3 regions of the Brevibacillus sp. LEMMJ03 genome follow, and region 3 is predicted to be linked to each of the others. Evidence: riboswitches for the same ligand, from Rfam matches in the RefSeq annotation. Region 3 holds a riboswitch; each other region holds the start of a gene.
What was found. Region 3 has a riboswitch for S-adenosylmethionine ahead of FOI68_RS19305 (methionine ABC transporter ATP-binding protein). Riboswitches for the same ligand answer to the same signal wherever they lie in the genome.

Region 1: it holds a riboswitch for S-adenosylmethionine, as region 3 does, so the genes downstream of both, mtnK (S-methyl-5-thioribose kinase) here and FOI68_RS19305 (methionine ABC transporter ATP-binding protein) in region 3, are expected to answer to the same signal.
Region 2: it holds a riboswitch for S-adenosylmethionine, as region 3 does, so the genes downstream of both, FOI68_RS17510 (MetQ/NlpA family ABC transporter substrate-binding protein) here and FOI68_RS19305 (methionine ABC transporter ATP-binding protein) in region 3, are expected to answer to the same signal.

Annotation. Positions count from the first base shown of each region.
Region 1 covers NZ_VKJN01000006.1:76,191-79,735, reverse strand. The annotation lists gene FOI68_RS09810 (RNA polymerase sigma factor) at 1-260, shown strand, start outside; gene FOI68_RS09805 (anti-sigma factor) at 238-1,413, shown strand; SAM riboswitch class I at 1,504-1,646, shown strand; gene mtnK (S-methyl-5-thioribose kinase) at 1,829-3,055, shown strand; gene mtnA (S-methyl-5-thioribose-1-phosphate isomerase) at 3,052-3,545, shown strand, end outside.
Region 2 covers NZ_VKJN01000014.1:96,704-100,248, forward strand. The annotation lists gene FOI68_RS17505 (sigma-54-dependent Fis family transcriptional regulator) at 1-1,080, shown strand, start outside; SAM riboswitch class I at 1,306-1,422, shown strand; gene FOI68_RS17510 (MetQ/NlpA family ABC transporter substrate-binding protein) at 1,576-2,400, shown strand; gene FOI68_RS17515 (methionine ABC transporter ATP-binding protein) at 2,437-3,474, shown strand; gene FOI68_RS17520 (methionine ABC transporter permease) at 3,474-3,545, shown strand, end outside.
Region 3 covers NZ_VKJN01000019.1:44,206-47,750, reverse strand. The annotation lists gene FOI68_RS19315 (MetQ/NlpA family ABC transporter substrate-binding protein) at 1-394, opposite strand, end outside; gene FOI68_RS19310 (methionine ABC transporter permease) at 440-1,105, opposite strand; gene FOI68_RS19305 (methionine ABC transporter ATP-binding protein) at 1,106-2,119, opposite strand; SAM riboswitch class I at 2,202-2,318, opposite strand; gene FOI68_RS19300 (LCP family protein) at 2,449-3,429, opposite strand.

The DNA.
Region 1 (3,545 bases), on a different contig from region 3:
AACAGCCGGACGGGGCGGCGGCGGACCCGGTGCGGGCGCTGCTGAGCCAAGAGGCGTGGTCATCGCTGCGGACGTGCCTGGACCGGCTGCCGGAGAAGCAAAAACAGGTGATCCTGCTGCATTGCGGACAGCTCAGCTACGCGGAAATCGCCGAGGTGCTGGGCATCGACGCGGGGGACGTAAAGCGCTCATTGTTTCGGGGGCGGCAAAAACTACGCAGAATGTGGAGGGATGAACATGACGACGGACAAGGCAAATGAAGAGCGGGAGCGGGAACTGCTGGCATATCTGCGCGGTGAAATGACGGAGGAAGAAGCCGCCTCTTTCCGTGCGAGGATTGCAGCGGACGAGCTGTATGCGGAACGCTTGGAGGAGCTGCTGCTGGGCAGCGGCGGACAGGAGGAGAGAGAAGCGGACGTGCTGTCCGAAGAGACGCAGCGCGCCATCCTCCGCCGCAGCAAATGGCGCCACAGGCTGGGCAACGCGGCTTACACGGTGGGCATCTCGCTTCTCGTCGGGGCGGTCCTGATGTTCGCCAACGGGTGGATCGGCTGGTATTTGCACGAGGACGCCTACCGGGTGGCCCGGGACATGGTGCACTTTACCCAGCCGGGGCTCACGGTGGGCAGCAGCGGTTCGCAAATCGGATTTCTGTACGGGGAGATAAACATGGAACTGCGTGAACAGGTGGGGGGAGACGATCAGAACGCCGGAACCTTTTCGATCAGCAACGTCTTCTCGATCATTTCCGCGAAGCCGGCATGGACCGACGGTTTGCGGAAAGAGCGGCTCTTTTTTCTCTTTCCGTCGTCAGCGGCCGATCGGGAAGAAAGCGCCTTCCGCAGAAATCCCGCCTGGAACACGCTGGAAAAGCTGCCAGAGGGAACGGTGGCGCAGCTCGCCGTCTCGTTTGACCGGCTGCTGACCCATGATGAGTACTACGCCCTGCTTTCCGGCTACGACTTGGATACCACCTGGTTCGCCGTGGATACGGGGCAGGAGCGAAACCATCCGGACGCGGCGGAAGGCAGTCTGCTGCTGTCGGCCGGTGACGTGTGGGGATACGCGGAAAGAGAACTCGATTACGGCGAAGCGCCGATTCAGGCACATGGCGAAGGTGAGCGGCGCGCCCGGGCTTACCTGGCGGAAATGGAGTATCTCGCGGGACAGGAACGGCTGACGAACGCCATTGGCGAGCGGCTTGTGACCGCCGGAAACCGGCTGCGCATCGAGGAACGCTGCCGCTACCTGCAGCAGAACGGTGTGCGCCTCTACGGGGCGGTCGTGACGGGCCCTGTCAAGGAACTGCTCAAGCTGCGGCAGGAGCCGTCGATCACGGCTGCCTTCGTGGGCCGGATCGACTGGTGGAACTGGGACCAGCCGAGTGCCTCGGGCCAGCGGACCAGTCCGTGAAGACTGGACATTTCACCCAAAAAAGGGTGTTGACAGCGCGAAACCGGGGTTGTATGATTCAAACAAACGTCAAAACCGCATACGTTGGATACCTTATCCAGAGAAGGTGGAGGGACTGGCCCGATGAAACCCGGCAACCGACATGACGCTGTCCGAGCGCTTCCGGCGACGGACGTGCAGCGCGTGCACGGTGCTAATTCCTGCAGAAACAAAAGTATTCTGGAAGATAAGGGGGAGACGACACGCAGACGCGTACGGACAGACCTCTTTTCTTCGGGAAAAGAGGTCTTTTTGCATGTGCGGAATGCTCTGGCTGGAGGCGGCAGCGGTTCACGCGCCGCCCGGCGGCCACCGAATAGACACACCGGAAATGTGAAGACAAGCGGCATCTGCCGAAGGAGAGGGGAATTGAACCATGGCGTATCGCGCATTGAGCGAACAAGAAGCAGTGCAGTACGTAAAACAACTGCCGGACCTGTTTGCGGCGGAAGCGGAACTGACCAGCCGGGAGATCGGCGACGGCAATCTCAACCTGGTGTTCCACATCCGGGAGGAAGCGACGGGCAAAAGCGTCGTCGTCAAGCAGGCGCTGCCCTACGCCCGTGTGGTGGGCGAATCCTGGCCGCTCACGCTGGACCGCGCCCGGATCGAAAGCGAGGCGCTGCGCATCCAGCACAAATACGTGCCGGATCTCGTGCCGGAGGTGTATCACTTTGACGAGGAGCTGGCCCTGACGGTGATGGAAGACGTCAGCGACCACGTGATCATGCGAAAAGGCTTGATCGCGGGCAACCGCTACCCGCTGTTCGCCAAACAGATCGGCCGCTTTCTCGCCCATACGCTGTTTTACACGTCCGATTTGGGGGCGCATCCCTACGACAAAAAAGCGCTCGTCGGAAGATTCATAAATCCGGAATTATGCAAAATTACTGAAGACCTCGTCTTCACCGATCCCTACGAAGACGCGCCGACCAACAGCTTCAACCCGCTGATCCGGCGGGAGGTGGAGGCGATCTGGAACAACAAGCCGCTGAAGCTGGAAATCGCCAAGCTCAAGTACGATTTCCTCACCCGGGCGGAGGCGCTGGTGCACGGCGACCTGCATACCGGCAGCATCTTCATTTCGCCGACGTCGATCAAGGTGATCGACCCCGAATTCGCCTACTACGGCCCGATCGGCTTCGACATCGGCGCGGTGATCGCCAACCTGCTGCTGAACTACGCGGGCCAGCACGGCCTGCAGCCGGATACAGGAAAGCGGGAGGACTATCGCGAATATCTGTTGGCGACGGTGGAAGACGTCTGGAACGAGTTTGTCTCCCAGTTCGTCCAGCTCTGGCACAAACAGGCGAAAGAGCGCAGCGCCCACACCGAAGGCTTCTGGCAGAGCTACGTGCAGCGGCTGATCCGGGACGCGGCGGGCTTCGCCGGCTGCAAAATCCTGCGCCGCGTCATCGGGCTGGCGGGCGTCGCCGACCTGAACAGCATCGCCGACGATCAGACCCGCGCGGAAGCGGAGCGGCTGGCGCTGGCGATCGGCCAGGCGCTGATTCTGGAGCGGAACGGCGTGGAGGTATCGACAGACATCACAGACATCGTTCGGACGGTTACCGCACGATACTACCAGGAGGCTGCAGTATGACAACGACCAGCACGCCATTTGCGCCGGTCAAGTGGCAGGATGACGCGCTCGTCCTGCTGGACCAGACCCGGCTGCCCGTAGAAACGATCTACCTGACGCTGACCACTTCGGAGGAAGTGTGGGCGGCCATCCGCCATCTGCAGGTGCGCGGGGCGCCCGCCATCGGCATGGCGGCCGCGTACGGCTTGTATCTCGGCGTCCGCGGCAGCGACGCCAACGATTTTGAGGCGTTTTGGCATCATTTGAGCGAGCAGGCCGACTACCTCGGCACTTCCCGCCCGACGGCGGTCAACCTGTTCTGGGCCCTGGACAGGATCAAGGCCCGCGTGCAGCGCGAAGCCGGCAAACCGGTGGCAGAGCTGAAGGCGGCGGTTCTGGACGAAGCCCTGTCCATCCAGCGGGAAGACGCGGAAGTGTGCCGCCGAATCGGAGAGCACCTGCTCACCCTGCTGAAAGACGGCATGGGCATCCTGACGCACTGCAATCCGGG
Region 2 (3,545 bases), on a different contig from region 3:
GCGAATCAAGCGGCACGGCGCATACTGGGAAAGGATTGCGTGGGCAAGGAATTTCGAGAGAAAAAGGGGTTCGTGATCGAATCCATCGTGGACCATACACGCAAGATCTGGCGGTCTGTGGCGGTGCTCACGAAGGACACGGCCAGACAGCCGCTGCACACATTCGACCGGATAGCGGGCTCTTGTCCCAGTCTGCAGAGCGCCAAGGCGTTGGCACAAAAAGTGGCGGAAACGGATCTGTCCGTTCTTCTCTTGGGCGAAACGGGAACGGGCAAAGAACTGTTTGCCCAATCCATTCATTCCGCCAGTTTGCGAGCGCGGCATCCGTTTATTGCCGTCAACTGCAGCGCCATTCCGGAAACGATCATCGAAAGCGAACTGTTCGGATACGAGGGAGGTGCCTTCACGGGAGCAAAAGCCGAGGGGAATATCGGGAAAATCGAAGCGGCGCATCAGGGAACGCTGTTTTTGGACGAGATCGGCGACATGTCCCTCCGTGCCCAGGCGGCGCTGCTCCGCGTCCTGCAGGAGAAAGTGGTTACCCCGGTGGGCAGTGTGAAAAGCAAACCGGTCGATGTCCGCATCATCGCGGCAACAAACAAGGACCTGCGGGAAGAGATCAAGGCGAATCGATTCCGGGCCGACCTCTACTACCGATTGAAAGGAATTCAGATAACCCTGCCGCCTCTTCGCAAGCGGAGCGATGTGATTGAGCTGGCGGAACATCTTCTCCGGACGATGAGCGGCTCTGCTGCGATCACACTTTCCGCGGAAGCACAGACAAAGCTGCGTGCCTATTCGTGGCCGGGAAACGTACGGGAGCTGTACAGCGTGTTAAACCAGGCGGTCTTCTTGGCGGAAGGGAATTCGATCGGTCCCGAACATCTTCAGTTTGAAACGGAAGAACGGGAGGAGGAACATCAACAAAAGGTTCCTTCCTTACCGGTTTTGGAAAAAGAGGCGATCGAGCAGTCGCTTCGATTGGCCCGCTGGAATATCAGCAAGGCAGCCCGAATGCTTCAGATCAGCCGCAATACGCTCTATCGCAAAATGCAGGAGTACAAGATCTTTCAACCGTAACGATTCGGCCAAGGACTGTTCGTGGATTGCTGCGGCGACTCGCTCGGGAGACCAAGGAGAGGCGGCTTTCCGCCTCTTTCGTTCGTTTTGCGACCCGATTCGATCCGTTTTGACAATTTTCAATACATAGCGACAATAAACGATAAAGTCATTGACAGACACCTGCGGACACGTTATAATCCAACTAATCAAATCGGAATTGCACTTACAACTGGATAGGATGATCTCTTATGAAGAGAGGTGGAGGGACTGGCCCTGTGAAGCCTCGGCAACCTAAACGAACATTTGTGGTGCCAAATCCAACGGATCGATTCCGCTAGGTTCGATTCCGAAAGATAAGAGAGGTATTTACGCAGCAGGCGGCTTGCTGCCCTTACCTCTTCTTTGTAAGAGGTTTTTTTATTGAAAGGAGAGGATGCGTTCACATCGATGCCGTTGTTTTCCCAATCATGCATTCATACATCGTTTCATCGGAGAAAAGGAGAGAAGACCATCATGAAAAAAACGCGTTTCTTGTTGATCATGCTGCTTGTGATCGCCACGCTGCTTTCCGCCTGCGGAGGAAACAAGTCGGACAATTCGGCCGCACCGGCTGGGGAAAAAACAACGATCAAAGTGGGCGTCACCGCCGGCCCGCACGAACAAATCCTCAACAAGGTAAAGGAAGTGGCCAAAAAAGAAGGATTGGACATCGAAGTCGTCGTGTTCAACGACTACGTTCTTCCCAATCAGGCGCTGGATAAAGGAAACATTGACGTAAACAGCTTTCAAACCATTCCGTTTTTAGAGAAATTTAACGAAGATCACAAAACTCATATTGTCGAAATTGGCAAAACCGTCACCTTCCCGATGGGGATTTACTCCACCAAGTACAAGAAGGTGGAGGACATCCCGGAAGGCGGCACGGTCGGCATCCAAAACGACCCGACCAACCGGGCGCGCGCCCTGCAGCTCTATCAGGCCGCGGGATTGATCAAGCTGAAAGACGGTGTCGGCAACAAAGCAACGCCGCAGGACATCATCGAAAACCCGAAAAAGCTGGTCTTTAAAGAACTGGAGGCGGCACTGCTCGCCCGGACGCTGAAAAGCCTGGACGCGGCAAGCATCAACACCAACTTTGCGATGGAAGCGGGGTACAACCCGAAAAAAGACGCGATTTTTGCCGAAGGGCCGGACTCCCCGTACGTCAACATTCTCGCCGTAAACGAGAAGGACAAGGACAACCCTGTCTATCAAAAACTGGTCAAGATCTACCGCTCGGAGGAAGTCAAGAAGTTCATCGAGGAAGAGTTTTCCGGATCGGTGCTCCCTTCTTGGTAAGGAGGGAAACGTCCCAACAGGGAGGAGCTTGGGCAGATGATACAGCTAACGAATATTCACAAGACGTACAAGGTTGGCAGCAAACAGGTGGAAGCACTGAAAGGCGTAACGCTCCACGTCAACAAAGGCGAAATTTTCGGCGTGATCGGGTTCAGCGGAGCAGGGAAAAGCACCCTGCTCCGAACGATCAACCTGCTGGAAAAGCCGACAAGCGGATCGGTCGTGGTCAACGGGCAGGACATGCTGAAGCTGTCCGAGAAGGAACTGCGTCACGCCCGCAAAAAGATCGGCGTCATTTTTCAGCACTTTAACCTGCTGTCGTCGTACAACGTTTTTGACAACGTCGCCGAAATCCTCAGGATGAATCGGGTGCCGAAAGAGCAGATTCGAAAAAAAGTGGAGGAACTGCTGCGCCTGGTAGGGTTGGAAGACAAGGCGAGCGCCTACCCCTCCCAATTGTCGGGCGGGCAGAAACAGCGGGTGGGGATAGCCCGGGCGCTTGCCATGGATCCGGAAATCCTGCTGTGCGACGAGGCGACCTCGGCGCTTGACCCGCAAACCACGGAGTCGATTCTTGACCTGCTTTTGGACATCAACCAAAAGTTTAACCTGACGATTGTGCTGATCACCCACGAGATGCAGGTGATCAAAAAAATCTGCGACCGCGTGGCCATTATGGAAAACGGGGTCATCATCGAGCAGGGAACGGTATTGGATGTCTTCAGCAATCCGCAGCAGCCGACGACGCGCAATTTTATCAAGACGGTCTTTGATGACCAGGTCCCGAAAGAGATGCTGGCCAAAATCAAGAACGCCGGTCCCAGCGCGTACATCCTGCGCGTCGCGTTCCGCGGGGATGCGGCCCTCGATCCCGTTCTGGGAACGCTTGCCTCCCGCTATCCGGTCAGGACAAACCTGCTGTACGGGTCGATCAGCTCGATAAAAGGAACCGCGCTCGGCATCCTGCTGCTGCATATTTCCGGTGAAGAAAAAGCGGTGCAGGAGGGAATCGCTTATCTGCGCGAGTCCGTGTACCGGGTGGATGTCGTATCGCAAGAGGAGGTGGGGAGATAATGGATCGACTGGTGGAACTGCTGCCGCTGTTTTATCAATCTTTTGAAGAAACGGTGATCATGGTCGGGATC
Region 3 (3,545 bases):
TTTTCTTGGAGTAGGCGCCGAACGGCTCGATGTGTACCGGCACGACCGGCACCAGGTTCATGTTCTGGTCTTTGTTGAACTGCTCCAGGTACGGGATGTGCTGGAAGAAGTTGGCGTCCAACTGCTGTTCGTTCAACTGTACGTTCGGCTGCACGTAGTCGGTAAATTCCTTGATTTCCAGGTTGATGCCCTGTTCTTTCAGTTTCGGCTGGATGAATTTCAGGATTTCAGCATGCGGTACAGGCGAAGCGCCCACTTTCAGGGTGATTTCTTTTTTTTCGCCCCCGTCCGAACCGCTGTTGGCCGGATTCGGAGCGGTTTCGGTTTTACTGCCGCATGCGGCCAAGGACAATGCCAGTACAGTGGACAGAATGGAAACAGCCCATTTTTTCACGGATGATTTCCCCTTTCTCTTTCCTCATAATTTATGGTGAAGATCTTACTTGCGGCTGAAGCGGATCACCAGTCTGTCTCCCAGCGTTTGCAAGATCTGAACCAACACCAGCAAAATCACGACAGTAACGATCATCACATCGGTCTGGAACCGCTGGTACCCGTAGCGGATGGCCAGGTCGCCCAGACCGCCGCCGCCGATGACGCCGGACATCGCCGTGTAGGAGACGAGCGCCACGGTGGTAATCGTAATGCCGGCAATCAGCCCCGGCCGGGATTCAGGCAGCAGTACGTTCCAAATGATCTGCCAGTTGGACGCCCCCATCGACTGGGCCGCTTCGATTACGCCGCGGTCCACTTCCCTGAGCGACGTCTCCACCAGTCTGGCGAAAAACGGAGCCGCCCCGATCACCAGCGGCGGGATCGCTCCCTTGACGCCCAGCGACGTGCCGACCAGAACCTTCGTCAGCGGAATCAGCATGATCATCAGGATGATAAACGGCACCGAGCGCAGCACGTTCACGACAAAGGACGCAATCGCGTAAAAGGCGCGGTTTTCCAGAAGCTGTCCCTTGGAAGTGAGAAACAGCAGGACGCCCAGCGGCAGTCCGATCAGGACGGTAAACAGCGTCGAGAAGCCCAGCATCGTCAGTGTATCCAGGGTGGCTTGGCCGATTTCCGTCAGATCGACGTTTTCAAACGTCAGTCCCATTTACATCACCTCCACTTCCAGGCCGCGCTGGCGCAAGGTTTCGATGGCGCGGCTGCTCTGCTCCGGGTCGCCGTTCAATTCGACGACCAACTGTCCGTACGGCGTCTCTTTCATCCGCGAAATGGTGCCCTGCAGGATGCTGAACATCGTGCCGGTCTCCTGCATGGTCTGGAACAGGATCGGCTGGTACGTCTTTTCGCCCAGGAACGTGACGCGGACAATCGTCCGGTCGCCGGCCGCCTTTTCGTGGGCCACCGCTTCCCGCAGCTCGGCGGAATCAGCCACCTGCTCCACGAACTCCCGCGTGGTCGGATGCTGCGGCTTGAGAAACACGTCCAGAACCCTGCCTTCCTCGACGATGACGCCCCCGTCGATGACGCCGACGCGGTCGCAGATGGAGCGGATGACGTGCATCTCGTGCGTGATCAGCACGATGGTCAGTCCCAGCTTGCGGTTGATGTCCAGCAGCAGGGCGAGAATCGAATTGGTCGTCTGCGGGTCGAGCGCGGATGTCGCCTCGTCGCACAGCAGCACTTTCGGATCGCTGGCCAGCGCGCGGGCGATGCCGACGCGCTGCTTCTGCCCGCCGGAGAGCTGGCTCGGATACTTGTCGCGGTGCGCTTCCAGGCCGACCAGCGCGAGCAGTTCGCTTACCTTTTTGTCAATCTCCGCCTTGGGCCGCTTCGCCAGCTTCAGGGGAAAGGCCACGTTCTCCGCCACCGTGGCCGAAGAGAGCAGATTGAAGTGCTGAAAGATCATCCCGATTTGGCGCCGCTGCTCCTGCAGCTTGCGGTCATCCAGCGTGGTCAGGTCGACGCCGTCTACGATTACGTGACCGGATGTCGGACGCTCCAGCATGTTGATGCAGCGAATCAGCGTACTTTTCCCGGCACCGGAATGTCCGATGATGCCGAAGATTTCTCCCTTTTCTATGGTCAGGTCAATCCCGAGCAGCGCGGGGACCGTCTTACCTTGTACCGTGTAGTTCTTGCGCAAGTTTTGCAAGCGAATCATCCGGTTCACCTCCCTGATACGGAACAAACCCCTTTTTCAACATGAAAAAGGGGTTTGCATCGTTATCCGATCACATCCACCCTTCTCATCTCTCAAGATTCAGCCGATCTTGTAGGAATTGGCACCGCGACACCCATCTGTGCGATGAGCCGGTTGCCGGGCTTCATAGGGCCTGTCCCTCCGCCTCTCTTGATAAGAAGAATTTCTCCGTATATGCTGTTTGTTTGTATTCACGTTGATACAAATCGGATTATATTCCATTTAAAAAAACTCTGTCAATAGCAAACAAAGGAAAAAGATGTTGGCCCACGCGCATGCTGCGGCACGCATCAGTTCTGCGTGCCGCTCGGTTCGCGACCAGACTCCGCCTCCGGTTGAGAGTGCTGCAGTTTTTCCTGGATAAAGGCCTGAACCTGCTCCACATCGGGGATGAGGACGGCACCGGCGCGATTGGATTCGCGGAACATCCCCATCGGCGGGAGCTGATACTGGCCGGGCTGTTGGGTATTCAGCGTCAACCCGAGCGACGCCAGCTTCAGCATGTCCAAAGAGCTGATGTTGGTCTGCACGTACGGGGTGATCTCCTTCAAAATGGACGGGAGCTGGATCAGCGTGGTGCCGCTCTTCATCTGGTCGGCCAGCGCGGCCATCAGCTTGCGCTGCCGCTCCGTCCGCGTGTAGTCGGACGTCGCGTCGTGACGGAAGCGGACGTATTGCAGCGCCTTGGAGCCGTCCAGCCGCTGCAGCCCTTTTTTCAGATCGATATCGTACACGCCTTTGTCGGTGGGGTCGCGGTACCGCATGTTTTTCTCCACGTACAGCTCCACGCCGCCGACAGCGTCAATCAGATGCTTGAAGCCCTCGAAGTCGGTGATCACATACCGGTTCACCGGCAGTCCGGTAAACTGGCTCACCGTCTCCATCGCCAATTCCGGCCCTCCTTCGACGATCGCCGAATTGATCCGGGCATGGCCGTGGCCGGGAATCTCCACATAGGTGTCGCGCAAGATCGAAAACAGATCGTATCGTTTCGCAACCGGATCAATGCTGAGCAGCATCATCGAATCGGAGCGGGGCAGCGTGCTGCTGTGCATGCCGCGCCGGTCGACGCCCATCAGCAGGATGTTGACGCGTTCCTTGCCGTCCCACGCGGGAATCTCCGCCGCCTTCGTCGAACCGGCAGAAGGATGGTTAATCACGTTGGGCTGCTGAATGTCCTCGGCAAACTGATACAGCGAATATCCGTAGTACCCCCCTGCCGCGGCGACTGCCACGATCAGGAAGAGCAGCAATCGTTTCAAAAAGCGCATTTGGAAAACGCCACCTTTATCTCTTTCTGAGATGATGATATACTCCCCACTTTGACTAGTATACTCGAATCTGGTCGAAGCCGGGCAGCCTTTATTTGGTTGGAATCTTGTTTTTA